DNA from 4 places in the Paenibacillus sp. JCM 18996 genome. Region 3 is predicted to be linked to each of the others. Evidence: riboswitches for the same ligand, from Rfam matches in the RefSeq annotation. Region 3 holds a riboswitch; each other region holds the start of a gene.
What was found. A riboswitch is a leader RNA that binds a small molecule or an ion and turns the genes downstream of it on or off. The one in region 3 is predicted to bind cyclic di-AMP.

Region 1 (7,277 bases), 240 kb from region 3:
TCCGGGAGCCATTCTGTATCTGGACAATAAGCGGCTCGCAACGGCTTGGAACCGGGACGGCAGCCTGACCGCGATAGTGCCTGAAGAAATATTGAACAAAACGGGACGCCACCAGGCGGATGTCAGGGTGCTGGATTCCAAGGATATGATTATTGCGAAAACGAACGCATTGGACGTCACTTTGCTGCTCGAGAAGCATTAATCAACCCAGGGCGGCTTTGTTGCTTATCCTTTTCCCTCAAGAATCGACTGCATGAAACGGATCCATTCCCTGGCCGCGTAGGATAAATATTTATCTTTACGCCAGATCATGGAAAGACGCCAGGGAATGGCGGACTTCAACAAGGGGACGGTGCGAAAGCGCGCAGGGTCAAGCGATCGGCATACGGACTCGGGCAAAAGAGTCACACCGAATTTGGAAGCAACCATTTCCGTAATAAAGTCCCATTGGGAGCTCTCTAACACGATTTCAGGCTCGAATCCTGCCCGCCGGCACTCCTCCAGAATCAAATAGCGCAGGTTAAAATCTTCACGGAACAGGATAAAAGGCTCCTGCTTCAGCTCAGTTATCTGCACTTGCACCCGTGAAGCGAGCCGGTGGCCGGTATGGACGAGCAGCCGAACATCCTCCTTCAAGCAGTGCAAAAAGTGAAATTTTCTCTCATCGTCCACCGGAAGCACAACCATTCCGAGATCGAGTTCCCCGCTGTCCACCTCCTGTTCGATCGTCTTTCCTCCCTGTTCTGCCAATTGCAGCCGAATGTCCGGATATTTGAGATGGAAACGTTCAATAATAGAAGGGAAGAAGCGTCCGCCCACCATTGGGGGAAGCCCGAAGCGGATGATCCCTTTTTTGAGCTGCACCACATCCGCCAGTTCTGCGGACAAGTTATCGAAAGCTCTCACAATCTGCCGGGAGGATTGAAGAATGGTCCGGCCCGCATCGGTGAGCTCGATCTGTTTGCCTGAGCGGTCGAACAAAGTCACATTCAGCCGCTGTTCCAACAGACGGACCATTTTGGACAGAGTGGGCTGGGTAATATGAAGGCTTTCGGCGGCTTTTGTGAAACTGCGGTGTTCGGCTACTGCTATAAAATAGGTTAAATGGCGGATATCCATCAATTGACTCCTGTTCTTTACGATATGTTTGGCTGTCCGACGACCTATAGATAAAATGAATAAAAAGCATTCGAATTATGTACTTTACCTGTCCATTTTGTTCCTGTACACTTAAACGAAGTAAATATTATATAGGTAAGGTGAAATCGAATGAGCAATCCTCAAGATACTTTGCCCGCCAAACCGGCGAGAGCGTCTTTTACAATAAAAGCCTCCATTGTCCTGCCTCCGGACACGAATCATCACGGCACGATTTTTGGGGGCAAGCTGATGGCCTATATTGACGATGTGGCCACAATAGCGGCCACCCGGCATGCGCGGCGCCCCGTGGTCACAGCGTCCACGGATTCAGTGGATTTCCTCCATCCGGTGAAAAAGGGAGACGCAGTGTGCCTGTCCGCTTTTGTCACCTGGACCCACAAAACCTCGATGGAAGTGTTCGTCCGGGTTGTGACCGAGGACCTGCTGACGGGTGAACGCAAGGTGTGCGCCACTTCCTTTCTCACCTTCGTCGCACTGGGCGAAGATGACCGTCCAACGGAAGTACCCGCTATCATTCCGGAAACGGATGAAGAAAAGCAGCTGTTCGAGACCGCACCGGTCCGTAAGGAAGCACGGAAAATCAGACGCAAGGAAAGCAAATCCTTCGCGGATATTTTCGGCCCCGATTATCATCTTGCAAACCCGCATTTGCTGCTGCCTTAAGCCGTTTGCCCAAATTATTTGATCCGACGGCTGCGTGCCGCTCCATATAGTGGAGGAAGGTAACATCAAGTGAAAGCACAATTAAATACTGTACACAGGAAAGCGAAAGTCAGCCGAATCTGACGCATCAAGAAGCGTCCGCCGCAAGGTAGCTTGACGTCAAGCTTGAAGCTTGTGCCTGGGCAAGCAGCTCCAGCTGAACCGGCAAGACCGCTTCCGCTGCGCTACATTTCCCCCGCCGCTGCTGAAGCAAATCAGTCCCGTACACAAAGAAACCGTGCCTATGAGAGCGCCTGGTCAGTCGAATGGTAGGAATACCCGCAAAAACGAGCCCCGTTAACCTTGAGTTAGCGGTTTTTTTGTTTTTCATCCACCTTCGATGCTAGTTGTCTTCATGGCTGGCCCAATCTAATTCGCAGCGGTATCTCTCTACGCCCGGGTATCGTTCTCCCAAACTGATGACGCGAAAGCCGACATTTCTGTAAAAATCTACCCCATAGTCATCCGTCTCAGCCGAAATGGTCTCAGGCCGCTTTAATTTGGCTAATTCCTTGATCAGCAAAGCCCCATACCCTTTTCTCCGGAATTCCGGGAAAATGGACAAATGTCTGATCTCCAGTTCACCGCCGCCAAGCTTTCTGCACCCTACCATGCCAACCAGCCTGTCCACGGTTTCCAACCCATATAATTCAACCTCCGGGCCGTACCTGTACTCCTCTAACGCTTTATCCACCTTTTCAGGTTCATCAAACATGGAATATTCAAGCAGCTCTCTCACATCTGTTTCGTCTATTCTGTCCTTTAAATTGATAAGCATCCCATCACTCCATAAAAACAAACTGTTTCCCAACAGTATACCTTATGGAAAGCCAATTCGCCTAACTTCGGGTTATCCTGTTATGCTGCCACAAAAAAAGGCTGCTTCGGCAGTTATGCCGGAAGCAGCCTTTTTGTTATGATCCTAGCCTATGAATTCCTGGACCCATTCTCCGTTATATTCAGCGACACCGATTTTGGTAAAGCTGCTGTTTAGAATGTTGGCTCTGTGACCTGCGCTGTTCATCCAATCGTTCATCACTTGCTGCGGGCTGGTTTGGCCTTTAGCTATGTTTTCTCCTGCGGTGTTGAAGGAGATGCCGAAGCTCTTCATCATGTCAAACGGGGATCCGTAAGTTGGAGAATTGTGGTCAAAATAGTTGTTTTTGTACATATCTTGGGCTTTGGCCATTGCAACTTTGGACAAGTTCGTGTCCATGCTCAATGCTTTCAAGCCGGCTTTGGCTCTTTCCTGGTTGACGAGCTGCAGCACTTGCTTCTCAAATTCGGATGCGCTGCTGTTCTGTGCGGCCGGGGCTGGCTTCTGCACAGGCTGAGGCGCTGGCTTCTGCACAGGCTTTTGCTGCGGAACCGGGGCTGGCTTCGGAGCAGGAGCTGGCTGCGGAGCAGGAGTTGGCTGCGGAGCAGGGGCTGGCTTCGGAGCAGGAGCTGGCTGCGGAGCAGGAGTTGGCTGCGGAGCAGGAGTTGGCTGCGGAGCAGGAGTTGGCTGCGGTTGAGGTTGTGGTGCAGGTGTCGGAGCGGGTAGATTTACTTGTCCAGGGAACCCGGTAAATACATCCTTGAAGATTTGCTCCCAGTTATTTCCTTGCAGCTGTGTCCAGGTATAACCGTCAAACGCAAAAGCTTGTACATTGTAGCTTATGCGGTGAACAGGGGCTTCCTGGGTTGTATCGGCGGTTGCCGCGAAAGCGGTTCCTGCGCTCAATAGCGGCCCCAATACCAAGGCCCCCGTCATAATCATTTTACCAAACTGTTTCTTCATTCGATGTTTCTCCCTTCTTAGCCTGCGAGGTTAGCTGACGGATTCGGTTGAGAGTTTCCCCTGCCTTCACGAGAAAGGCTTCACCCCTTAACTTGGATCCCCCGCGCTCTCTATTAAGAGCTTCGGCTGTTTGTTGTTCGAGTACTATTCTGATAGATTCCCAGAGGAATTACAATGAGAATGTTCTAATGTAATTCTCATAGAGTTCTGAAAGCCTTGATGGGCCAGCATTCTTTTGAAACATGGAAAGTTATGGATAGAGCGTTCATTGAAAAAAAAAAAGAAACCGAAAGTCTCCCTGCCAGAGAGAAGATCCGGTCTCTTTTTCACTCAAATCGTTTTGATAGGACTGTCAGGCGGGATAATCCATCTGTTGCTTACCGCAATTACGAAAAGGACGATGGCTGCAACGGTGCAGAGCAGCATCAGCCAGCCTCTGCTTCTTTTGTGCTGAAAAAAGCATAGAACTGCATAGCTGAAAAGTGACCCCAAAATAATCAAACAAAATAGAATAACGATGATCGATGACATAGACGGATCCTTTCTACCTGAGTCTGCTCCTATTACAGTACCACAGGAGCGTTGATAGACTCAATCCCTATCTGGTAAGAAAAACCCGGCGGGAGATCACCAACCTGGGGGAGGAACACAGCTCACCGCGGAAAAAAAACACTCCTTACGGCTCTATGAGCCTGTTCAAAAAGAGCTTTTTGAACAGACCCACTATGCCGAAGGAGCGCTGATAATCAGGCTTTCTTTTTCATCATGTTCATGATCAGGGAAAGGATCGCTATTGCTAAAGCGGCGACGGACAAGTACAGCGGCAGCGAGGAGGAACCGGCTGGCCCTGCTGCTGCGGCCGGTGCGCTTGTTCCTGCGGCTGGAGCCGCCGATCCGTGCCCGTCCGCGGCCCCTGCGGCTGGAGCTGGCGCTCCATGGCCGTCCGCGGCTCCGGCCTGCTTCGGTTTAACCGTTGTAACGGACGCCGGAGTTTTCGCATCCTGCGCTCCCGTCCATTCCACAATAGAACCGTCTTTATAAGTCTGGACGGCTTTCCAGGTGATTTGGGAGGCGTTGTCCGCCACTTTTCCCTGGATATTGAATTCACCAAATTCGGTTGGTCCAAGCCCCTCACCGGCTGCGGACCATACGATGGCGGTTGTTTTGTTGTCGGCTCCCTTGGCCATCTCGTATTTCCAGCCCGGCTTCGGCTCCACCCTGGAAATGTCCACCGACTCGACAGGAATCTTCAATTCTACCTTTACTGTAGCCGACTCCTTCTCTGTTGGAACACGAACGGTGAACTTCTCATAAGAGCCCTGGCTCGTTTCTTTCGGACTAACTGTGACGTGGGCGCTTGCCACACCCGCAAAGAGACCGATGCTCAGAGCGACAGACGTGAATAACAGACCTATTTTCTTTTTCATTTTGTAAAGAACCCCCCTGATTAATAGACTGACTCTTCTTTGCGGTACACTGTCTCCTCATCATTGCTGTCCATTACACGGACCTCCAGCTCCCACCGGCCCGCAAACGGCAGGTAAGGTCCTTCTTTCTCGTAGCTGAACTGTTTGAATCCCGGAAAGAGCTCCGGCTCCAGCCCCTTGGAAGCTTCCAAAGGAACCTCGATCGGCGCCACTTCTGGATCATCCTTGTAATTGAGATACATTTGTACATATTTAGGCATGTCCCGCTGTTCCGGCAGCCAGACGCGGACCGTGAATTTGTTGGTTCCCGGGCTGTTCGGTGTAATGCGGGCAGTCATGTGGATCTTCTCCGCCATCACATGCCAATGGAGCGGCGCATTCTGAGGCAGCGGATTCAAGTAAGTAAACACGCCGACGATCCCAACAATAGCCAGCATGATGCCGAAATCCGCTTTTACCGCTGTATGAACAGCATTTCCCTTATTCCGTTTCATAAAAATCCTGATCGCATAGCCGGCTGCAATGACAAGGATAACGAGGGCGCTTTTGGCGATCAGAAGGTTTCCCCAGGCGGTATACAGCAGATATTTCAAATGAGGGACCATGACTAAAGTCCACAGAACGCCGGTGGCAACCAGGAAAAGAATGCTGTAGAAAGCCATGTTTGAGAAAACCGGCAGAAAGCTTCGTGCATGCTCCCGGTTCTTTTTCCAATGAATGAGAAGATAGAACAGACCGCCCACCCAGAAAGAAGCCGCCATGAGATGGACTATGTCCAGAATGACAGTATTAAATACGGAATTCCCGGTGGCAATGGCATGGCCGTTGATGCTTTCGGAAATCAGCGTTCCGGCCAGCCATACCCACGAGAACCATCTTCTGCGCCCCAAATAAGCAAATGCTGCAAATGTAAGAACAAGCGATATCAGCCATGAAATGCCAACCGTTGTCGCAAATATCAGATGTCCCAGCTGGGAGGGATCCCAGTCCTCGATATAGTTGGGTAGCTGAAAGCCTATCATTGCAATCAGCGAAAGCAGCATTATCCGCAGCAGGTTCAGTCTCCATAAATCGTTGATTCGTCTGGCTTCGTCCGGTTCAGGCGGATATACCAGCCTCAATAATACCCAACCAGTGACAGTGAGAAAGATCAGATAGTACACGATTCGGAATGCAAAACCCAAAAGCTGCGCAAATGAAAGCTGATCTCGAGGCCCGTATCCGCCGAGGTGTTGCGGAGCTTGCGACTGAGGAGACGGATACCCTACACAAAAAATGTAGGAGCTGTCAATCGGATGACCGTCCTGGGAAATGACATGATAAGAGACGGTGTAATATCCCTCTTTCAAGGCAGGAAGCGGCACAGCAATCTCTTTGCGGTCGAGGCTCATAACGGCTTTATCGGATGTGACCTTCCTGCCGTTTGAGTCCAGCACCCTGATATAGAACAGCTGAGTTTCCAACGATTCATTGAATGTTAAGCGAACCTCCGCGGGAGATGCGTCCATCCGGCTTTCCGGCCCGGGAACCGCTTTTTCCAGAACGGCATGTGCACCTGCCGAATTTGGAAACGTGAACAAAAATAATAGAATGATGATAAATAAATACCGGTATCGAATTGAGACGGCGCCTCCCTTCTTTCTATTCATCACTTTATCCCACAAATGGCAAAAAAATAATGGCCCGGTTGGGCCATTTTTATGGATTGTTTGACGAAAGCGTGAATCCGTTTCTGAACGCATAAGCCGTGAGTTGTACCCGGTTTTCCAAACACAATTTGTGAAGAATGTTCTTCAGATGGTTCTTTACCGTGTTTTCGGAAAGGCTCAGCCTCTCAGCGATACGGCGGTTGCTCTCACCCGTGGCGACACAGGCCACTATCTCCCGCTCCCTCTGGGTCAATACGCCGGGATCGACATCCGAAGACACAGAACCTGACCGGAACCTGAGAAAAAGCTTGTCCGCCATCCCGCGGGAAACCTCAGCATTCTCATCCAGCAAAGCCCGGAGATACTTTATCCAATCGCCCGGGTCCATATTTTTTAGCAAATATCCCTGTGCCCCAAACTGGATAGCGGTGAACAGATCAGCGATATCATCGGACACCGTCAGCATGACGATTTTGATATGGGGATGGGACTGTTTAATCCTTCTGGCAGCCTCCAAACCGTTCAGGTCGGACATGCGGATGTCCATCAACACCAGAT
Region 2 (7,277 bases), 890 kb from region 3:
TTCACCTGCCGCTGCTGAATTCGGGGTAGTGATCTCCCCGCTGGATCAAGGCTATTGGGACCAGACCTTTGTCACCGCCCGCCGAATAGCCTTTTAACGAAGAAAGTGATAAAGCCCTCAGAAATGAATCATACTAAGCGGCTTTATCTCAGCGCGCAATGATTTATTGATTTTCATAAAGTATAAACTCGCTGGAATTGCTGCGAATATACTGCCCTATGCGTTGGATCGTTGCCGGTGAGATTTGTTGGTACCTGGCGTAAAAAGAGTTGAAAGAAGACAACATGTCCGGATCATTCTGCAGGTCCTGGGCTGAGAGATTGAAATTTTCCACACTTGCGGGGTGGCCGCTTTCTATCAGGACCTTCTCTATATCCTCAACAAAACTTACCGCTTCATGATCCTCGAAATAGCTCAGTCCCCTTTTTAACGACGGCCATCTTCCCGCTTGAGCCATAAAATAGGCGCTCCACCAATATAAGTCGGCTGGAGATTTACTCACGTGTTCATGATAAGCACGGAAGATAAAAAGCGATCGCTGTCCTTTGGTCAGTGCTGAATAAAACCGGATCTCGTCATCCCTACGTGTCCGTATATCCTTATAGGCTTGGAGCAAAGGTTGAAAGCACGCCGACCCGAGAGACCCGTCATCTAAAATGTCGAACTCTTCACGCTTGATTTTTACCAACAATATACAATCACTCCTTCCAATTGATTATAAATAAATAATGGACGGTTGATCAATAACCCAGCTTGTTTTAATGTAAATTTTTTGGCACAATAAACAAATGGTCGGTTTCGGCGGCTCAAGTGGAACAGGACGGATTGAAAAGAGGGTACCGAATGAATAAAGCATCGATTTACGGATTGACGTTGGATCAACTGACGGCATGGCTTATGAAATATGGGCATAAAGAATCCCGGGCATTGCAAGTTTGGGATTGGCTCTATAGGAAGCGGGTAACAGAGTTTTCGGAAATGGTCGATGTCAATAAAGCAGTTATTAACTTATTAGCGGACCATTTTGTCATTCAAACCTTAAACGAACATATTAAGCAAGAATCTGCGGATGGAACGATCAAGTTTTTATTCAAGCTGCAGGATGGCAATCTGATAGAAACGGTTTTGATGAGGCATAAATTCGGTCTGTCGGTGTGTGTCACAACTCAAGTAGGCTGCAATATCGGATGCAGCTTCTGTGCGAGCGGGCTGCTTTCCAAAAGCCGTGACTTGTCCTGTGGCGAGATTGTAGAACAAATTATGAAAGTACAACTGCATCTGGACCAGGAGAAGCAAGACGAAAGAGTAACCCACGTCGTCGTTATGGGGATTGGAGAGCCTTTTGATAATTTTGAAAACCTGGTGGATTTCCTGCGGGTGATCAAGGACCACAAAGGGCTCGCTATCGGTCCTAGACATATCACTGTTTCAACCAGCGGTCTTGCCGATAAAATCATTGCATTCGCCGACACCGATCTGCAGGTCAACCTGGCGGTCTCGCTGCATGCGCCAAATAACGAGCTTCGAACGCGGATCATGAAAATAAATCGTGCCATTCCCATTGAAAAATTAATGAAATCGATCGATTACTATTTGGAACAAACAAACAGGAGAATTACGTTGGAATATATTCTGCTGAAGGATGTAAATGACCGCAGGGAACATGCCGAGCAGCTGGCTGAATTGATTGGCGAAAGACGGCATCTGGCCAATGTCAACCTGATTCCGTATAATCCTGTGGATGAACACAGTCAATATCAAAGAAGCGAGCAGTCAGCGGTGCGCGCATTTTACGACACATTGAAAAAGCAAGGTATCAGTTGTACCGTTCGACTTGAACATGGAGTGGATATCGATGCGGCGTGCGGACAATTAAGAAGCAAACAGATCAAACAAACCATAGAAAGTTAACTTTAAAAAGGACACATTATCCGATCAAAGGTCGCGTATATCGCGGCCTTTTTTTTGAACAAGAGAGTGCCCCGCTGCCATAGTATGAAGAGAGCAACGCTAACTAATTTGGCGGGATAGGTGTCGAAGGCAAGCGAAGTGGTTATAAAAGAAATACAGGAATATTTACCAAAATCAGGGGGGGTTCCAATGTTAAAGGATAGTTACAAAATACTCGATAGCTTACGGTTGCCACACGGACTTTACCTGGCATCTTCGTCAACGCACTATAACTATGTATGGATCCGGGATAGCGTATACATGTCAATGCCTTACCTAGATAAACCCTGCGATACCTATGAACGGACATATCACCGTTTGCTCGACCTATTCGCGGAATACGAAGATAAAATCGAATACCATACCAAGGTAAAGCCTGAATGTACGTGGCAATTTATCCATTCCCGTTTCTCTGCGGATGATGTCAGGGAGATCACGCATGAGCCTTGGGGACATAATCAGCTTGATGCCATCGGCGCATTCCTGTTCGGCATTGGCGCCGGACTTGCCGCAGGCAAGCAAATGCTCCGGAACAATGCGGATGAACGAATCGTTGCCAAAATTGTCGCGTACCTGTCATGTATAGAATACTGGCAGTGTCCCGACAACGGAATGTGGGAGGAGGACATGGAACTCCACGCCAGTTCAATCGGCGCGTGCGTTGCCGGCTTAATCAGCCTGATTAACACTGTAGAAGTTCCGCTGGAAATAATAGATAACGGAATAGCGGCGCTGAGAGAGCTTGGTGACCGTGAGAGTGCATCAAAAGACGTGGACTTGGCGCAGTTATCGTTAATTTATCCTTATAACCTTGTCGGCCCGGACGTGGCCGAACGGATTATAGCGAAGGTGGAATCGAGTTTGCTGCGCAAACGAGGAGTTATCCGTTATGCTGGAGACAGCTACTACTCTACGTTAGAAAGCTCGCACGGACGGTACGAACAGAAATCGTTCTATTACGGAACAGAGGCGGAATGGACGTTCGGGCTGCCATGGCTGGCTCTGTGTTGTCATACGTTCGGCGACACGGAAAAAGCGTTGCATTACATCCGCCGGACCGAGGAAGTAGCGTTAGAAGGAGGGATTTTGCCGGAACTCTATTATGCAGGGACGGCAGTGCCGAATCCTAACACACCTCTTGGCTGGAGCAGCGCGATGTATATATTGGCGAAGGAAGCCGTAAATATTGGAGCTGTGGTGCGCGTATGATTGTGATTGACGCAGACCCGGGCAACCGATTCCCGGCGTACAGATGGAGGAATAACGCAAAGTTGTGAGCCGCATCGAATATAATTCGGTGCGGTTTTTTCTATGATGTGTTCCTTCGCCGGCATTACAAAAAATTTATATAAAAAGTTTTGATAAAAAGAGTTTAAACTTTTAAAATAATAAAATGAACAAAAAGGAGGACTGTATGTGGCAGTGAAAGTGGTTTTTCTGGATATCGATGGCACTATTCTCACTGAAAACAAAACAATACCAAGCAGTACAAGGCTTGCGGTCAATCAACTGCTGAACAAAGGAATCAAAGTAGTACTTGCTACGGGCAGGTCACCGTACTTCACGGCTCCGGTCGCAAAAGAACTTGGCGTTCATTCCTATGTCTCTTTTAATGGTTCAATTGCAAACCATGAAAATGAAATTATTTTTCATAAAAAATTAGAGATGGAGTATGTGCGTGAAATTATCGGCAAATGTGTCCAATTGTCACACTTAAGCGTTCTGCAGGCTTCATATTCCGTTTTTTCACCCTCCGTCAGAGAGGACGCCAGACTAACGAATTACTTCGGTTACTTTAATGTAAGTGTTCCGGAGGATATACACCTGGACTATGATAATGAGGACATTTATCAAATATATTTACATTGCCCTCAGCAACAAGAGGAATTATATAGGTTCGAAACAATGGGAATTGACCGGATCCGTTACAATGATTTTGATTTGGATATTCTTCCAAAAGGCGTCAGCAAAGCCGTGGGCATTACAGCGATGTTAAAAATGATGGATATTTCTGCAAGCGAGGCTGTTGCGTTTGGCGACGGTTATAACGATATAGAAATGCTGGGTTTAGTCGGTGTGGGGATTGCGATGGGAAACGCCGAAACTGCTCTAAAACAAGCTGCAGACTTTGTAACAAAACCTGTTCACGAAGACGGTATAATGTTCGGCTTAAAAAAAATCGGTCTTCTGTGAATTGTACTTAATCATGATTTCAAGAGGAATAGCGTGAAAAAAGGCAGATAATAAAAGATATATTGAACTGAATACGCTTAACCGATAAAAATAATAATTATTTTTCATATCACTGTATTTTTTGCTGTTTTCACTTTTCTCGATATAGGATTATGATATACCACGTAACAAAAATTCAAAGCCATTATTCGCTGAATTTCCGAAGCGGAAAACGGGGGAACCATCTGATGAGCGAATGAATGATCATTCGTCATTTGGGGTGAATCATTGACACTTATTAAGAGCGTCAATGTAGGGCGACTCTGAACGCCCGAATCCGACAGCTAACCTCGTAAGCGTTGTTAGAGAGGGTGAACAACTTGGGCTCCGATTGGAACCACAGGGGATACCTCTGTGGTTATTTGTTATGCGAAATAGCAGAGACGATGGGGAAAGTTGGAAAACTACGTTAATTGCAGCTGGGGGTTCGATATGATCCATCATGTACAACTATTGGAAGCTGTCTTTATTTTATTGGCAGTTCTGGCAATCTGGTATGCCGTGTCTAACTTCACTTCCTTCAAAAGGGTGTTGGTTGGCCGTCCGATGCGAACCAGTGAACTTTACGCAAAACATAACAAATTGTTTTGGGTCATCGCATTACCAATACTCTCTGCAGATTTATACTCTTCTGTTGCCTACGGTCCCGAAGCCGGAATGACGGAGTTGCTGAGGCTGGGGAGTGCAGCTCAATGGCTCATTCTGCCAATTACGGCTTCAACCGTTTTATTATTGGCTATACTCATTGTTTCTTACATTATGGGGATTATTGCCTATCCGAGCGGCGGGGGCGCTTACTCCATCGCTAAAGATAATTTCAAGAAACCCTGGGCATCTTTGGTCGCATCCAGCTCTCTGCTTGTGGATTATATCTTAACCGTAGCTGTCTCCGTGTCGGCGGGAATTCAGGCGGTTTCATCGGCCTATCCTGTGATCGCACCTTACAAAACTACGTTGGCGCTGCTGTGTGTCATGTTATTAGTTATCGTGAATTTGCGTGGCGTGGCGGAGTCTGCCAGCATCTTTGCCTGGCCGACCTTTTGGTTTATGGGAAGCATGCTGCTCGTCATTTTTATGGGCTTCGCTGATGAACTTCGATTCGGCTTTATCCAACCCTCAACTCCAATTTTTGGAACTATGCCGGAAGGCATCACGATGCTTTTGATCTTAAAAGCTTTCAGTTCCGCCTGTTCGGCATTGACGGGAATAGAAACGATATCCAATGCTGTTCCGGTGTTCCGCGATCCCCAGCAAAAAAGTGCCATCAAGACATACATCGCATTGGGAGCAATAACCGGACTTACTCTAATGGGAATCGCTTATCATCTTTATGTCCAAGGCATTCAAATTAATCCGGACAAGACAATGCTGTCTGAACTCGCAGAACACTATTTTGGCCATGGAATTTTATATCAAATCATCATTTGGTCGACTTTTATCGTCCTGATCTTGGCTGCCAATTCGACTTTCACCGGATTTTCTCAACTCTCCGCCATTGTTGCGGCAGACGGCTTCTTGCCAAGAGCGTTCACCAATCGCGGCGACAAGTTGGGCTATTCAAATGGTATTTTGCTGCTCGCCGGATTCGCCTGTATTCTCATTGCCGTGTTCCAAGCGCAAACCAACGCATTGATTCCCTTGTATGCCATCGGCGTTTTCTTATCTTTTACCATTGCCCAGATCGGATTATGCATCCGTTGGAAAAGGGTGAAAGGCCCTATGTGGAAAGCCAAGTTCTCAGTTAATTTGATAGGTACAATAATCACCGCTTTGGTGACGGTAGTCGTGGCCATTACAAAATTTCTTGCCGGCGCGTGGATTGTGTTAATCATATTGCCATTCATTATTGGCTTCTCGGTCGCCGTGCGCAAGCATTATGACTGTATCGCAAAGGAGCTTCGCATAGATCCGAAAACCACTTTGCCGAGTCCGCACCGTGTTGTCACCATTGTTTTAGTGTCTGGTGTGCATCGAGTAGTAAATAACACCGTATCATTTGCCAAAAGTCTGGATACGCAGGTTGCTGCCCTTTATGTCGGTTTTGACGATGAATCGATCGAGAGGATGAAGAAAAAATGGGAGGAATGGGGTAATCCTTGCAAGTTAATCACGCTTCGGAGCGAGTTCCGTTCCATCCTTGGCCCATTAAGCCGATATATACACCGGTTGGAAGTAAAAGAAGGCAAGCCGGATCATATTCATTTGATCATGCCGCAATTTATCCCGAGAAGATGGTGGCACCATATTCTCCATAATCAAAGTGCATTATTGATCCGTTCCTGGTTTTTTCGCCATAAAGATGTAATTATTACGACAGTGCCTTACCATCTGCATGACTAGGTGTTAAAACAATCCAAGTATTGCCAAACAACTAAAATTCGTGGATATTCACTGTGCTGATGTTTTCGGGGCTGTGTCAGTAAGAGACAATCTTCCAATTATCGTTGATTCCATTTTTGAGGTCGAGAATTAGGTCTTGTCACTTTAAGTTAACAAAGGAATCCAGTGGAGGAGATGGCGATAGTAAGTACTCTGCTATTGTTAGTTTTACTTTGGTTTCCATAATGTATTAATATTATAGATGGCAGCAGTCATAACCGATGAACAAGTAAAAATAAGAAAGCGGGAACAGCATGGGTCGTAAATGGAACAATATTAAAGAAAAGAAAGCCTCAAAAGACGCAAATACGAGTCGAATTTATGCCAAATTTGGAGTTGAAATTTATGTAGCGGCAAAGAAGGGAGAGCCGGATCCAGAATCTAATCGAGCCCTAAAAATTGTACTTGAGCGAGCCAAAACGTACAATGTACCGAAAGCGATCATTGACCGTGCGATTGAGAAGGCAAAAGGAAGTTCAGAAGAAATATATGAAGAACTCAGATATGAAGGCTTTGGACCAAATGGATCCATGGTGATAGTAGATGCACTCACAAATAACGTGAACCGTACCGCTTCGGCTGTGCGTTCTGCTTTTAATAAAAACGGCGGGAGCATGGGTGTAAGCGGATCAGTGTCATATATGTTTGATCAAACTGCTGTCATTGGCCTGGTGGGTAAAACCACAGATGAAGTATTTGAGATATTAATGGAAGCG
Region 3 (7,277 bases):
GAAATTCCGATTTGGCTGAGATATTCCGCGATACGGTCGCCCCTGAATCCGATCCAACGGTATTTCCAGGGCTCATGCGGATCCGATTCGTAGCTGGACAACTCTCCCGGAAAAATAATAAAGCTGCTGCCCGCCCCAATCTCATATCCTTTTCCCATTGAATAAAAGCTTCCTTTACCAGAAGTTACAAAATGCAGCAAATAATAATCCAAAAGCTGGGGGCCCACTTTATGGGACGCCCGGGTTTGCGATTCTCCGCTGAACAGGACTGTGATCTCACCTTTGCCGGGAGAGGGATTGATCGCCACCGCATGTGAATAGGCCGGCATAAGCCGCACTCCTTTCGGATTTTCCGGTTCACAGGAACTCAGGCTATTATTTCTCATTTTATCAACAAAAAACTACATCTGTCCATATGAAAGTGGAATCTCTCCATTCGAAACCGTTGTATATAGGCGTATAGTTTGTTTAGAAATGAAACCACTTTCAAGGAGGAACACAGCTGTGCCGAAAATTACCTTTTTAGGAGCAGGAAGTACCGTTTTTGCCAAAAATGTCCTTGGAGACTGCATGATGACCCCCGCGCTTCAGGATTATGAATTAGCTTTGTTCGATATCGACCCTGAGCGTTTGAAGGATTCGGAGAACATGCTGAACAACCTGAAGGCCACTACAGGCAGCGGCTGCAGCATTAAAGCTTACAGCGACCGCAAAGAAGCGCTCAGGGGCGCGAAATTTGTAGTAAACGCCATCCAGGTCGGCGGATACGACCCTTGTACGATTACCGATTTTGAAATTCCGAAGAAATACGGCTTGCGCCAGACGATAGCCGACACTGTCGGAATCGGCGGCATTTTCCGCAACCTGCGCACGATCCCGGTGATGCTCGATTTTGCCCGGGATATCCAGGAAGTGTGCCCTGACGCTTTGTTCTTAAATTACACGAACCCGATGGCTGTTCTCACCAATGTAATGAACACTTACGGAGGAGTGAAAACAGTCGGACTCTGCCACAGCGTGCAGGGATGCATCCCGCATCTGTTCAAAAGCCTCGAAATGGACACCGAAGGAGTGCAGGCCAAAATCGCCGGAATCAACCACATGGCCTGGCTGCTGGAAGTAACCAGGGAAGGCCGGGACCTGTATCCCGAGATCAAGCGCAGAGCCGCCGAGAGACAGAAAGAAAAGCACGACGACATGGTGCGCTACGAGATGATGTTCCGCTTCGGCTACTACGTGACCGAGTCTTCCGAGCACAATGCGGAATATCACCCGTACTTCATCAAAAGAAATTATCCGGAGTTGATCGACCGCTTCAATATTCCGCTCGACGAGTATCCGCGCCGCTGTGTCCGCCAGATCGACCGCTGGAAGACAATGAGGGAAGAGATGGTGAACAACAAGAATCTCGAACATACGCGTTCCAAAGAGTACGCTTCTTATATGTTCGAGGCAATGGAAACCAACGAGCCGTTCCGCATCGGCGGCAACGTGATGAACACCGGACTGATCACCAACCTGCCGAAGGAAGCCTGCGTGGAGGTAACCTGCCTGGTGGACAAGAACGGCGTCACTCCGACTTATGTGGGAGATCTGCCCCCTCAGCTGGCCGCGTTGAACCGTACCAATATCAACACCCAGCTGCTGACCATCGAAGCGGCAATGACGCTGAAGAAAGAGCACATCTACCATGCGGCGCTGCTAGACCCTCACACAGCCGCCGAGCTGTCGATTGACGACATCGTGGCCATGTGCGACGAGCTGATTGAAGCCCATGGCTCTTGGCTGCCCAAATACCAATAATCTGTGTAAACGACAGATTTCGAGAGTATATGGCAGATACCTTGAATAAAATATCATTATTTTCGCCAATAATCTTCAAATATTCGCTGTAAACGGTCATATTAGCGGTTTGACATGGTTTCAGGAGTGCCTTTTGTAGTTTATAATAGATGTACAGCACTTTATCTGTTTAAGTGAACTTTTAAATCGCTGAATTCTCATTTTCGAATGAGAAGCGGGGGAACCAATCGGAGCTGCCGGCGCGCCGGCAATTCCAGGGGTGAATCCACAGGAAGGCTTCTTTGGTAGGGTGACTCTCACGCCCGAATCCGTCAGCTAACCTCGCAAGCGTATAGGGAGAGGCAACAACTATCGTGCAATGCACGGCTTCCGCCGTGTGGGAAGAAGTCCACGAATAGAGTTCCCTCTATTTCGACGGGCTTCTTTTGTTGTCTCCCGCAAAACATTGCCGAATAGGAGTGAAAGCACAATGTTAACCGATGCAAGAGCCGCTATGAAGCAGTCGATCAGCGAATGGTATAAGCACTACGAAACGGAAATGCTCGGCAGCAGTTCGGAGCGGACCGAAATTCATATCGTCAAGAATAAAATCCTGATTATCTCTCAGGGAACTCCGGTGGAAGAAACCTTTGCCTTCGCAGGTGCGCCCGACGTGGAGCCGACCCAGACAGGCGAAGGCGAAACGGACGAGGCGGGCGGCGATTTGATGAAGAAAGCCCTTTCCTTCGTTACGCGCTGCGAGGTGGTTTCCTCTTTTACCGCTGTTTGCGAGGTGACAGGCGAGAAGACGGAGCTGTACACCCTCGACTGCAACCTTGAGAACATCCTGGAGACGCCGCACCAGTTAGGCGACTAACCCGATTTCCATGTTCGCCTCTTTTGAAACAAGCAAGCAAAACAGGATGTTTTGCTTGCTTGTTTTATTTTGTGAGTTATTGTATTTGTTTCTATTTGTCAAACAGCGTTAAATACTCTCCGTAGCCTTCCCGCTCCAGCTCTTCCCTGGGAATGAACCTCAGTGCAGCGGAGTTGATGCAGTAACGCAGGCCTCCCGTTTCGCGCGGACCGTCGTTGAAGACATGACCCAGGTGGGAATCCGCCTGTTTGCTGCGTACTTCCGTCCGCACCATGGAATGGCTCAAATCGGATTTCTCGATCACTTGGCTCTGATGCATCGGCTTCGTGAAGCTCGGCCAGCCGCACGCGGAGTCGAACTTATCCATGGAGCTGAACAAAGGCTCGCCGGATACGATATCCACATATATGCCCTCCCGATGGTCATCCCAGAATTCATTGCGGAACGGAGGCTCCGTGCCGTTGTTCTGCGTGACGTGATACTGCAGCTCAGTCAGCCTTGACTTCAGTTCATCCGGGTTTTTGGTGAATTTCCAGTGTTTGTCGATGAAGGCGTCGCGGCCCGAGCCTTTACGGTACATTTTATACCTCATCGGGTTTTTGTGATGATAGTCCTGATGATAATCCTCGGCCGGATAGAATTCCGCTGCGGGAACGATCTGCGTGGCGATCGGACGGTCAAATCGGCCGCTTTCCTCCAGCTCTTTTTTGCTGGCCTCCGCCTGTTCCTTCTGCGCCTCGTTATGATAAAAAATCGCCGTACGGTACGACTCGCCCCGGTCAAAGAACTGCCCGCCCGCGTCGGTCGGGTCGATCTGCTGCCAGAAAATCGACAGCAGCTTTGAATAAGGGAAAATGCCCGGGTCGAATGTGATTTGAACCGCCTCGGCATGCCCCGTAGTCTCCGAGCATACTTCCTCGTACGTCGGATTCGGCTTGTGCCCGCCTGTATAACCGGATACCACTTTTATTATGCCGGGAAGTTCCTCGAACGGCGTGACCATACACCAGAAGCAGCCCCCTGCAAAAGTCGCGAGTTCATATTTTGATTCCATTTGCTCTGCGCTCATGCGATCACTCTCCTTTACCTAACAGCATACCAGAATCGCCGCGCAAAATAAAAATCCCGCCCTCCGGATCCGGTTTAAGATCAGATCGTCATAATGGCTCTCCGGCAGTAATCATTGAAATACCTTTTCAATTCCAAGAAAGTCCTATCGAATTCAGCACGTTGAACGAGTTCCAACCGCACAGGAAGCTGAACGCTTAAGATCCCTGCATCACTGCAGGTTTAAGCAAAAACCAAGCGGCTCCCCCATTTAAACGGGAAGAAGCCGCTGTTGAAAGTTGTAATAGTCGGCTCCGAATTTACCGGCATTGGCCCCGGCCGTACCGCTATGCTAAATGCACGTTACGCACCAACCTCAAGAACGCTTCGATCAGAAGCTTCTTTTATAGTCCATAATCCGTCGGTACATCCTTCTGTCTTTGAGCTTAAGGAAGTAGGAAATGCCTGTGTAGGCATTGATTGATGAAAAAAGAAAGAAATATGCAAGCCGATGAACGCAAAAAAACCTTGATTACTCAAGAGTAAGTCACGTAAAAATCCGCTTTCAATTGTTTATCCCAACCAATAAAAAACGGATTTGGCAGCGGTTTCATTCTTGTTCGGCTTTTGGTTGGAAATAAGTCTGTCGACATTCAATGCAACAATATTCTCATATGCCGGCGGGAAGCCCTGCACGATTTGAACGGGAGCCCCTTTCGGAACGAGTGGAAATATTTCCGTGATATCCCGATTGGATAACCTGACACAGCCCAGCGATTTATTCGCCGCTATCGACGATGGGTCATTTGTACCGTGAATCGCGTATTGGCCCATGCCCAGACCCGCTTCACCATAAACATTCGGCTGACTGCCCGTCGGCTTGATCACCCGCTCCCGTATCGTAAAATCCCCTTCCGGCGTCGCATCCTGGTTACCGAGCCCCACCGGTTTGCTTGCAATAACGGTGGACCCGCTCACCAACTTCAAGGTGTAGTCTTGCTTCGAGACTATGATTTTTACAGGTTCATAGGGAATTTGCTTCGCCTGCTGCTCGTCCACGCTGTTCGGATAGAACATATCCTCAACCTGTCCTGCGCTCGGATGGAACACCCATCCCCCCTTGCCGTCAAAACTGGCTGCAACATGGTTATCCCCCGTCACTGCCTCGCCAGGAATGATGCTTAAATAATTATCGGGGTAATCGGCTGTGAGGGACTCTATGCTGGTAGGGGGAGAACCCTTCTCCTGTATGTATGACTGAAGCGCCGTTCTCACCAGATTTACCGCCACCTGATTAAGTGGAGTCGAGACAGCGCTTTGCTTGCTGACATCGCGATTTATGAACCGGATCCTCACCGACGGGTCGATGGAAGCGTTATACTCAGCTTGTACGAAAGCCGATTGTTTTAGAGCTTCGCTGGTTAAAGGAATCGTTCTGCCCAGCAGCGACCGGTCCGAGGTCATGATGCCGAAAAGCTGAATATTGCGTCCCGGCTGATTGCTTGCCATCTCCATCGCTTTGCCGTATAGTGTCTTTTCTATTTTCTCGACTGCCTCGTTGTAGGGGAGATAGATCACAAAAGAGACATCAACCGTCTCGTAAACCACTTCCTTTCCAACCGGCCAATGTCTGGCTTTGGACACAACGGCTTTTACCGTATCCATGTTCAACAATAAAATGAGAAGCACCAGATTGGCGGCAAGGAGGATGAGCAGAAGCCATTTAACCCAGCCTGAGACTTTCCTTTGCGGAGCCATCATGTGCAGCTGCTGTTGTCCCGCTTGACTTAGGCCTCTCAAGTTTCTTGCCGCTTGTCTCGCTTTCATTGCATAGGGAGAAGTGATCGTTCCGGCTGCCTCCTGGTAATGAAACAGCGCCTTGGCCAAAGCACCGTCTTTCTCGTATTTCCTGGCAAGCATGTAATGTGCTTCAGGGGATTTGGGATCAGAGTAGCGCAGCATTTTCTCATAAAATAAAGGGTCGCTCGAATTCAGGTAAAGATTTTTGCGAATATGGATCAAATTGGATTTCAAATAATGTTTAAACCGAGGATGCACCGTATCCTGCACCGTTCCGGCCGAAGTTTCCCCATTTTCCAAAAGGTTGTCCTCCTGTCAGTTTTTGATACATATTGTATCATATGTTGAATACTACTGCCAATCCTTATATTGACAACTGGATACGTTTTGTATCTTTCAGCTTAAAAAAACACTCTGCCCGAAATACCCCCTCTGGACATCAAATAGCGGAATACAGTTCCTTTATGATTTCTTGCATGCACGAGAAGTTGTAAATAACGAAAAAAAAGTACCTTACTACAACGAGTCACTAGGTGAAATCAAGTCCCGAAACTTTTGCCCGCTCCCGAAGAACGCGAAATAAGAAAAACTGTTGTCGGAGTATGCTGGAATATATTATTAAGTACTTTACAGGTAGTTTTTATTGTCGTGTCAGATGCTAAGCGTTAGCGAATCATGGAAAAGACAAAAAGAACCTTTCCTGCCCTGTCAGGAGGTTCTTTTTGTCAGCGCAAGCTGATAGTTTAATCCTTGATAGCCCCCGCCGCTAAATCGGAGATAAATTGGCGGCTGACCAGCAGAAACATGATGATTAAAGGAAGCGTCGCCATCAATGTGCCTGCCATGACCATAGCAAAGTCCGTGTTATAAATACCGTTTAATTGCGACAAAGTGATCTGAAGTGTATATTTTTTTGGATTATTGAGGATGATCAGCGGCCACAAGTAGTCGTTCCAGCTTCCGATAAAAGTGAAGATCCCCAGAAAAGCGAGAGCCGGCCGCAGCACAGGAAGCCCCACATTCCAAAACAAACGGAAATGATTACAGCCGTCTATTCTCCCGGCATTCAACAAATCATCGTGTATCGCCCCTGATGCATACTGCCTCATCCAGAATATTCCAAAGGCAGAAGCCATATGAGGAATGATCAGCGCTTTGTAAGTGCCGACCCAACCCAGCTTTTGCATAATGATAAAGGAAGGCACTAGGGACAGTTGTCCCGGAATCATCATGGTCGCCAGCAGCAGTATAAACAATATTTTTTTCCCGGGAAATTCAAATTTGGCAAATGAAAAACCGGCCAGAGAACAAAAGAACAATACCAGCAGCGTAGATACCGCGGCTACAAAAACAGTGTTCATAAAAGCGCCAAAAAAGTCAATGTTCGCCAAAACATTTTTTATATTAGTAAGCAATTGCGTTCCAAAAGTAAGCTTAGGCGGAAATCGGTAAATGTCGCTGGTTGTTCTTGTTGACATCACCGTGAGCCAGTAGAACGGAAACATGGACAGCATGACCCCGACGAGCAACGATACGTGTAAAAACATTTTTTTTATATATGCCTGATTGCCTGCCATGTCTAAACCCCTTTCTGTTATTATGATTCAGACTTTTGCACAATTTTCCAATTCACTAAAGAGAAAAGCGCAATCACGACAAACAATCCCCAGGCTACTGCGGAACCATAACCAAATAAATTTTTAACAAAAGCCTGCTGGTATAAATACAGGACGACAGTCATTCCTTCTCCGCCCGGACCGCCGGTGTTTCC
Region 4 (7,277 bases), 970 kb from region 3:
TACGGCGGCGGCTGGTCTCTGCTCGGCATTCAGGCTTTGGGACTCGCCATCGTCTGTGTGTGGGGCTTTTGCCTGACCTGGCTTGCGATGAAATTGATAAGCCTGCTCGTTCCGGTCCGTGTCAGCAGAGATGAGGAGCTGGTCGGACTCGATGTGGGCATCCACGGTGTTCCCGCCTACAGCGAGGAGCACGATTTTATTGCTGTACCGTCTATCATAGATAAAGAATAATCAGCTGGAACTCTATAATAATCGACTGCGCCCCAAACAACGAAAAAGCCGCTTATCCATTGGATAAACGGCTTTCACTGTCTTCCCCCATCTTATGGAGGAAGCACAACTGTTAGATCTCTTCATTCAATTGAGCTTTAAGCGACTCGATTTCCTGTCTCAGCTGCTTTACCGTCTCAAGCGGCTTCTTAACATAATGGATATACTCTACAGCCAAGTGATGATCCGGTTTTTTGCCTGTCAACAAACGCCTTAAACCTGACATGGATTGATAGCTTTGTTCTTCGCGAAGTCTTCTCTTTTCATAACGCTCAATGGCTTGCTCAATATCCAAGACCTGCTGCTCTTTCTGGGCGATAAGAGATTCCAAAAGGGAGAACACATCCGCATTTTTATCGGTATTTTTGGAAGAATCCATTGAAGGGAAAGAATCCGTTATAAGCGCAGTCAGCATGAGAGTTCACCTACCTGATTATGTTAACTATTTTCACACTGATTCTATTTTACCTCATTTTGCGGCTCTTGAAAAGGTTTATTAAAAAAAGCATTGGTTAAAAAAAAGACCGGAAAAAATTCCGGCCGTCTATATTCAGATAAAGCGTTTGGCGCCAATGTATCTGGATCCCCAATAACCGCTTTGCAGGCTGTCAATTTTAACACCGTCATCGGTGGCGGATATAAATTGATTGTTGCCTAAATAAATTCCGACGTGTGAAGGGACCTTAGCCTGGGCGAAGAATACCAGATCTCCGACCTTGGGCTGGGCGACGGGATTACCTGCGGTGTTCATGTCTCTGGATGTCCGGGGAAGCGATACGCCGTTCTTGCCATAAACATACTGGACAAAACCCGAGCAGTCGAATCCGTCAGGGCTCGTCCCACCATATTGGTAGGCAGTGCCGAGATACTGCTTGGACAACTCCACGATTCTTGTGGAGATTGCTTTCTCCACCACCTTGGACGGTGCCCACCATGCGGGTGCGTGGTATTTTCCGTCCTTACCGAGGATGGCAATATAGTTGGTTTGATCCCATTGGGTAGTAATTCCCAAGTTTTCGCTCACAAAGCGAAGGGGAACCATCACCCTGCCTTCCTGAAACAAAGCCTGCGTGCCAATGCTTACTTTCTCGCCGTTCACCGTGGCATAAGACTGTCCTGTCGTAATCACAATCTTTTTCTCTGGACTGCTTATCGTTACCGTCACCTGCTGACCATCCATCTGCCAATCCACATTGTAGCCCAATTCTTCCGAAATCAGACGAATCGGCGTCTGCAGATTCTGATTGCCGTCTATGAACGGCTGTGCATCAGGAAAAGACACGAGGTGATCGTTAATCTGTACCTTCACACTACTGTTCAATACAGCGGCTTCCGCCGAATGAGCGTGAAAAAGACCGGACAGCAAAAATGCGCCCGTTAACACAAGCGAGCTTGCCAAAACCTTCAACTGCTTTCCTCCTTGTAGCCTCCGAGGTTAGTTGGCGGGTTCGGGTAGAGGTTGCTCCCTGGTCTGGCCTGCGCCAAACGTTCACCCCAAAATAAGTCCCCCGTACCAATGATAGGACCATTGGATTCGGCATCTGTTTTGTTGCTGTTTTTTCAACTATTTCAATGTAACATATGATAAAAGAGGGTAAACACCCATTTTTCAACAAAATTGTGTCCAAATTAAGACAATAAGAAAGAGACCTCATATTGAAGTCTCTTGTCTTCTTCTTGCTTAGTGGCCTTCGTCCCTCAACTAAGTATTTCTTTGACTCTGCCTACCTGTCCATCTGTCAAACGAACCTTGATTCCATGGGGATGCGTGGGAGAATTCGTTAAGATGTCCTTGACGATTCCCTTGGTTAACGCACCTGTCCTCTGGTCTTTCTTCAAAACGATACTGACTTCCAGGCCTGGGCGGATATGGCTCCGGTTCTGACCGTTCATGCTGTCACCTTCTTCATCCTTAACTTATGAGATTCGCGGCAAGCGGGCTAACTATTCTTTAACATCAATAAATCCAGAAAAGACTCAGGCTCCAACCGGCCGAAATATGCCCGCAAATCGATGCCTGACAAGGCTTTTATCACCTCGGACTCTTCATAGCGCACACCTTTGAGCTGATCTTCAATATCCGAGATTTCCCCAGCACCAAAAAAATCGCCGTAAATTTTCAGATCGCTGATAAGGCCTTTCGATATATTCATCCGGACATCTATGGTTCCGACCGTTTCGAAACGCTTCTTGCTATGCAGAGTGCTCTCCGGAGATTTGCCGTAGTTCCAATCCCAGCTCCCATATCTCTCCTTCGACAGACGGCGGATCGCTTCCCAATCCGATTCCTCGAGCTGGACACGGGGCACATCCTGTGGCCACTTGCCGAAAATCGATTGCAGCAGTTCATTCCTGAATTCTTCAATCCTCATCGGCGCATCCAGAAATTCGCTTATGTTGGCCACTCTGCTGCGAATGGATTTTATGCCTTTGGATTGGATTTTTTCCGGGTGCACGTTGAGCGCCGACACGACATTTTCTATTTCGGAATCGAACAAAAGCGTACCGTGGCTGAACATCCGGCCCTTGGTGGTGAATTGGGCATTGCCGGATATTTTGCGCTCGCCGACCTGGATATCGTTTCTCCCAGTCAAATGTGCCTGGACACCAAGCTTCTTCAGCGCCTTGATCACCGGCTCCGCGAATTTCTGGAAGTTGTGGAACGACTCGCCGTCATCCTTTGTAATGAAGCTGAAATTCAGGTTTCCCAGATCATGGTACACCGCTCCGCCGCCGGATAACCTTCGGACTACATGGAGTCCATGCTTTTTGACATACTCGGAGTTGATTTCCTCCAACGTATTCTGGTTTTTTCCAATGATGATCGACGGTTCGTTGATATAAAAAAGCAGGTAGCTTGTGTCCATCGGCAAATTCTTCAAAGCATATTCTTCTATGGCAAGGTTGATTCTTGGATCGGTGATACCTTCATTGTCTATAAAAAGCAACATCTTCCCCTCCTGCCGCTCACTGTATTCTCATTTTAATCTAAAATAGTCCTGTACACAAAAATCGCTAAATCGTATGCAGAGAAGCAGATAAAAACAGCCCCGGCACGGCAGCAAGTCCGACCGAGGCTGTTTCATATTTGCACAGACTGCACCGCCGTCCGGGCTGTTTCTTGCCTGCACACTCGGCACCGCCCCTCGAAGCAGTTTCCTGCCAACACTTGCAGCTTCGACAGCTGCGAGCCTGACAAAACTGCCGGCCGTTACCCTTCGAGCAGCAATGTTTCCGGATCTTCGAGCAGCTCCTTGACGGTGACGAGGAAGCGGACCGCTTCGCTGCCGTCCACAATGCGATGGTCGTATGACAGAGCGATATACATCATCGGCCGGTTCTCCATCCGCTGCTCATCGATCGCCACAGGGCGCAGCTGGATTTTGTGCATGCCCAGAATACCTACCTGAGGGGCATTCAGAATCGGCGTCGATAAAAGGGATCCGAATACACCGCCGTTCGTTATGGTGAAGGTACCTCCCTGCAGATCGGACAGCGCCAGCGTATTGGAGCGCGCTTTGGAAGCGAGCTCCCCTATTTGTCTCTCAATCTCTGCAAAGCTCAGCCGGTCGGCGTCGCGGACAACCGGTACAACCAGGCCTTCTTTCGCAGATACCGCAATTCCGATATCGTAATATTTCTTCGCCAGGATTTGATCCCCGGAAATCTCGGCATTAAGCAGCGGAAACGCCTTTAATGCGCCGACAACGGCTTTAGTAAAGAAAGACATGAATCCCAAGCCCACATCATGCTTCTCTACGAAAGCTTGCTTACGGCGTTTGCGCACATCCAGAATAGCCGTCATATCCACTTCGTTGAACGTGGTTAACATGGCCGCGGTATGCTGGGCTTCGACCAAACGGCTCGCGATCGTCTGGCGGCGGCGGGACATCCGGATGACTTCAACCGGCTTCCCGGGGTCGATGGCTGCCCCTTCGCCAGGCGCTTTTTGCGGTACCGCGGATTGCGGTCTGCTCACTGCCTGTCCAATGTTTGCCGGCTTCGCAGCCTGCCCCCCCGGTTCATAAGACCTGACGTCTTCGGCGGAGATTCTGCCGGCCGGATCGTTCGAAGGGATCCGGCTTAGATCGATGCCGCGCTCCCTTGCCAGCTTTCGCGCCGAAGGAGTCGCGATAAATGCAGCCTTATCATTCGCCGCGGATTCTTCCTGCCGGACGTTTGCTGCCGCAGGCGGATTGGTAATCGCCTGCACCTCAGCCTGAGCCGCTTTCGGAGCGCTGCTCTCCTTCTTTTCCACAGCCACGGCAGATCCTTCACGGATCGTACCGATCACTTCACCGACCTGGACGGTGTCCCCTTCCTGCCTGCGGATTTCCGCCAACACCCCGTCCTGCTCGGCGTTAATTTCCAGGTTCACCTTGTCCGTTTCCAGTTCGAGCAGCAAATCTCCCTGACTCACGGGATCGCCCTCTTTTTTCACCCATTTTGCAATCGTTCCTTCGGTGATGGATTCGCCAATCTCAGGTACTTTGATTTCAGTCATAGCCGATTCCTCCCTGCTTCCATTAGTTTTTCATTAACACTATGATTGAGCGCGTTCGAGATTAACCGCTGCTGTTCGCTGCTATGGACGTGCTGATAACCGCTGGCAGGACTGGACCGGTCAGGACGGCCGATATAGCGCACCTTCGCCTGATCCGGCGCAACCTCACGGATGCGCGGCTCCATAAAGCTCCAGGCTCCCATATTCTTCGGCTCTTCCTGCACCCAGACCATCTCCTTCAAGTTAGGGAACCGCCGGATGATATCTGCGATTTCCGACTTCGGAAAAGGATACAGCTGCTCGACACGCAAAATGTGAAGCCAGGAGCTGTCCGCATTTTTGTCGTTCTCCAAAGCTTCCTCCAAATCAATTGCGACTTTACCGCTGCATAATAGCACACGTTCCACCCGCTCGGGCTCGCTGCCTAAACCGCTCTGCTCCAGTACAGGGCTGAATCCGCCCCCGCTGAAATCCGAACCGGGAGAAGCGACCCGGGCATTACGGATCAAGCTCTTCGGCGACATGATGATAAGCGGGCGGGCCTGTTCCGTTTCGCTTAGCGCAGCCTGCTTCCGCAACAGGTGAAAATATTGCGCGGCGCTGGTCAGATTGGCCACAGTCCAGTTCTCATCGCCGCCAAGCTGCAGGAACCGCTCCAGACGCGCGCTCGAATGCTCGGGCCCTTGGCCTTCATAACCGTGCGGCAGCAGCAGCGCCAGGCTGGACCTTTGCCGCCATTTGTCGCGGCCTGCCGCGATAAATTGGTCGATGATCACTTGGCCCGCGTTGGCAAAATCGCCAAACTGGGCCTCCCACAGCACCAGCGTTTCGGGAGCGAAGACATTGTACCCGTACTCGAATCCGAGAACGGACGCCTCCGACAGTGGGCTGTTATGGACGGCAAAAGAAGCTTTGGCTTGCGCCAGCCCGTGCAAAGGAATGAACAGCTCTCCCGTCTCGGTATCGTGCAGAACGAGATGGCGGTGGGCAAAGGTTCCGCGCTCCGAATCCTGTCCGGACAACCGGATCGGTTTCCCGTCAGCCAATAAAGTGGCAAAAGCCAGCGTCTCCGCGAGCGCCCAGTCCACTTTCTCGCCCTCATCCAGCGCTTTGGCGCGCCTTTCGAGGATCCGCTTCAGCTTTGGGTACACATGAAAGCCTTCCGGCCACTGCAGCAGCGCGCTGTTGATTTCCTTCAATCGCTCCAACGGAACGGCGGTATCAAGCGTGAGACGGCTGCCCCAAGCGGGTATTTCCAAAGCGCTTCCGTTCTTGTCTTCATTTGCTTTCACTTCATCATAAGCCCGCTTGAGCTTTTCTCCGGACTCGTCCCTCATCTGAGCGGCCCGCTCTTCACTCACTATGCCTTCATCCGCAAGCTTCCTCGCATACACTGTGCTCACGGTAGGATGAGTTTTCACCGTGGCGTAGGTGATCGGCTGAGTCGTCTCCGGATCATCCGATTCGTTGTGTCCGTAGCGGCGGTAACCGACAAGATCGATCAGAAAATCCTTTTTAAAGCGGGAACGGTACTCGCATGCCAGACGGATCGCTTTGATGCAAGCTTCCGGATCGTCGGCATTGACGTGTACGATCGGTATTTCGTATCCTTTAGCCAGATCGCTAGCATAGTAAGTGGATCGGGAATCCTTGCTTTCCGTCGTAAAGCCCAGCCGGTTGTTGGCGATAATATGTAACGTCCCGCCGTTGCGGTAGCCTTTCAGCTGATTGAAGTTCAACGTTTCAGCAACGATCCCTTCCCCGGCAAAAGCGGCGTCCCCGTGGATCAGCACCGCAACCGCTTTGCTTACATCATGCTCGGGGTATCCCGGCTGCACGCGCTCCTCCTGAGCGGCGCGGGTGAATCCTTCCACAACCGGGTTCACATATTCCAAATGGCTGGGATTGTTGGCCAACGTTAAACGAATTGGAGGAATCTCGCCTTCCTCCAGCGAACGGTCCGCACCCAAATGGTATTTTACATCCCCCGACCAGCCATGGTTGATTCCTGTGGAGCCTTCCGAAGGCACCAGATCCTTGTTCGGCGAATGATGGAATTCGGAAAAAATTTTGCCGTAAGGCTTTCCAAGCACATGGGCCAGCACATTCAGACGGCCGCGGTGGGCCATTCCCATCAGCACATGCTTCGCCCCGTCCTTGGCCGCGAACCGTACAATTTCATCCAGCATCGGTATCAGCGCGTCCGTCCCTTCCACGGAAAACCGTTTTTGCCCGACGAACGTACGGTGCAGAAAATTCTCGAACTGCTCGACCTGAATCAGCCTGTTAAGCAGCGAGATCCGCTCCTCAGGCGACAGGTTCTCAGAAGCCGACGCTTCGGATTCCACCCGCTTGTTTAACCAGTCCCGTTCATGCTCCTCATGGACATGGCTGAATTCGTAGGCTGTTGATTTCGTATACAACTGACGAAGCAGCTGAATTGCATCCCAGCCGGTAGCTACTTTGGCCGGAGCGTTCTCCCAAAGCAGCGAAGCCGGCATGG

Region 1: another riboswitch for cyclic di-AMP. It lies ahead of ACZ5N7_RS08230 (CAP domain-containing protein); the one in region 3 lies ahead of ACZ5N7_RS09335 (Na-translocating system protein MpsC family protein).
Region 2: another riboswitch for cyclic di-AMP. It lies ahead of ACZ5N7_RS04825 (APC family permease); the one in region 3 lies ahead of ACZ5N7_RS09335 (Na-translocating system protein MpsC family protein).
Region 4: another riboswitch for cyclic di-AMP. It lies ahead of ACZ5N7_RS04460 (C40 family peptidase); the one in region 3 lies ahead of ACZ5N7_RS09335 (Na-translocating system protein MpsC family protein).

What each region holds. Positions count from the first base shown of each region.
Region 1 is NZ_AP043884.1:1,638,726-1,646,002, forward strand. It holds gene ACZ5N7_RS08205 (LTA synthase family protein) at 1-202, shown strand, start outside; gene ACZ5N7_RS08210 (LysR family transcriptional regulator) at 226-1,119, opposite strand; gene ACZ5N7_RS08215 (acyl-CoA thioesterase) at 1,270-1,824, shown strand; gene ACZ5N7_RS08220 (hypothetical protein) at 1,952-2,194, opposite strand; gene ACZ5N7_RS08225 (GNAT family N-acetyltransferase) at 2,207-2,641, opposite strand; gene ACZ5N7_RS08230 (CAP domain-containing protein) at 2,786-3,190, opposite strand; gene ACZ5N7_RS08235 (hypothetical protein) at 3,166-3,432, shown strand; cyclic di-AMP (ydaO/yuaA leader) riboswitch at 3,648-3,781, opposite strand; gene ACZ5N7_RS08240 (hypothetical protein) at 3,860-4,108, shown strand; gene ACZ5N7_RS08245 (YcnI family copper-binding membrane protein) at 4,390-5,070, opposite strand; gene ACZ5N7_RS08250 (copper resistance CopC/CopD family protein) at 5,091-6,719, opposite strand; gene ACZ5N7_RS08255 (response regulator) at 6,769-7,277, opposite strand, start outside.
Region 2 is NZ_AP043884.1:989,041-996,317, reverse strand. It holds gene ACZ5N7_RS04850 (C40 family peptidase) at 1-97, shown strand, start outside; gene ACZ5N7_RS04845 (hypothetical protein) at 164-691, opposite strand; gene rlmN (dual-specificity RNA methyltransferase RlmN) at 844-1,911, shown strand; gene ACZ5N7_RS04835 (glycoside hydrolase family 15 protein) at 2,101-3,159, shown strand; gene ACZ5N7_RS04830 (Cof-type HAD-IIB family hydrolase) at 3,367-4,143, shown strand; cyclic di-AMP (ydaO/yuaA leader) riboswitch at 4,323-4,497, shown strand; gene ACZ5N7_RS04825 (APC family permease) at 4,615-6,522, shown strand; gene ACZ5N7_RS04820 (YebC/PmpR family DNA-binding transcriptional regulator) at 6,816-7,277, shown strand, end outside.
Region 3 is NZ_AP043884.1:1,875,948-1,883,224, forward strand. It holds gene ACZ5N7_RS09325 (AraC family transcriptional regulator) at 1-329, opposite strand, end outside; gene melA (alpha-galactosidase) at 505-1,803, shown strand; cyclic di-AMP (ydaO/yuaA leader) riboswitch at 1,981-2,149, shown strand; gene ACZ5N7_RS09335 (Na-translocating system protein MpsC family protein) at 2,273-2,659, shown strand; gene msrA (peptide-methionine (S)-S-oxide reductase MsrA) at 2,751-3,728, opposite strand; gene ACZ5N7_RS09345 (L,D-transpeptidase) at 4,280-5,806, opposite strand; gene ACZ5N7_RS09350 (carbohydrate ABC transporter permease) at 6,250-7,083, opposite strand; gene ACZ5N7_RS09355 (carbohydrate ABC transporter permease) at 7,104-7,277, opposite strand, start outside.
Region 4 is NZ_AP043884.1:909,830-917,106, reverse strand. It holds gene ACZ5N7_RS04470 (ammonium transporter) at 1-231, shown strand, start outside; gene ACZ5N7_RS04465 (hypothetical protein) at 344-685, opposite strand; gene ACZ5N7_RS04460 (C40 family peptidase) at 821-1,678, opposite strand; cyclic di-AMP (ydaO/yuaA leader) riboswitch at 1,680-1,820, opposite strand; gene ACZ5N7_RS04455 (YwbE family protein) at 1,969-2,163, opposite strand; gene ACZ5N7_RS04450 (lipoate--protein ligase) at 2,211-3,218, opposite strand; gene odhB (2-oxoglutarate dehydrogenase complex dihydrolipoyllysine-residue succinyltransferase) at 3,482-4,774, opposite strand; gene ACZ5N7_RS04440 (2-oxoglutarate dehydrogenase E1 component) at 4,771-7,277, opposite strand, start outside.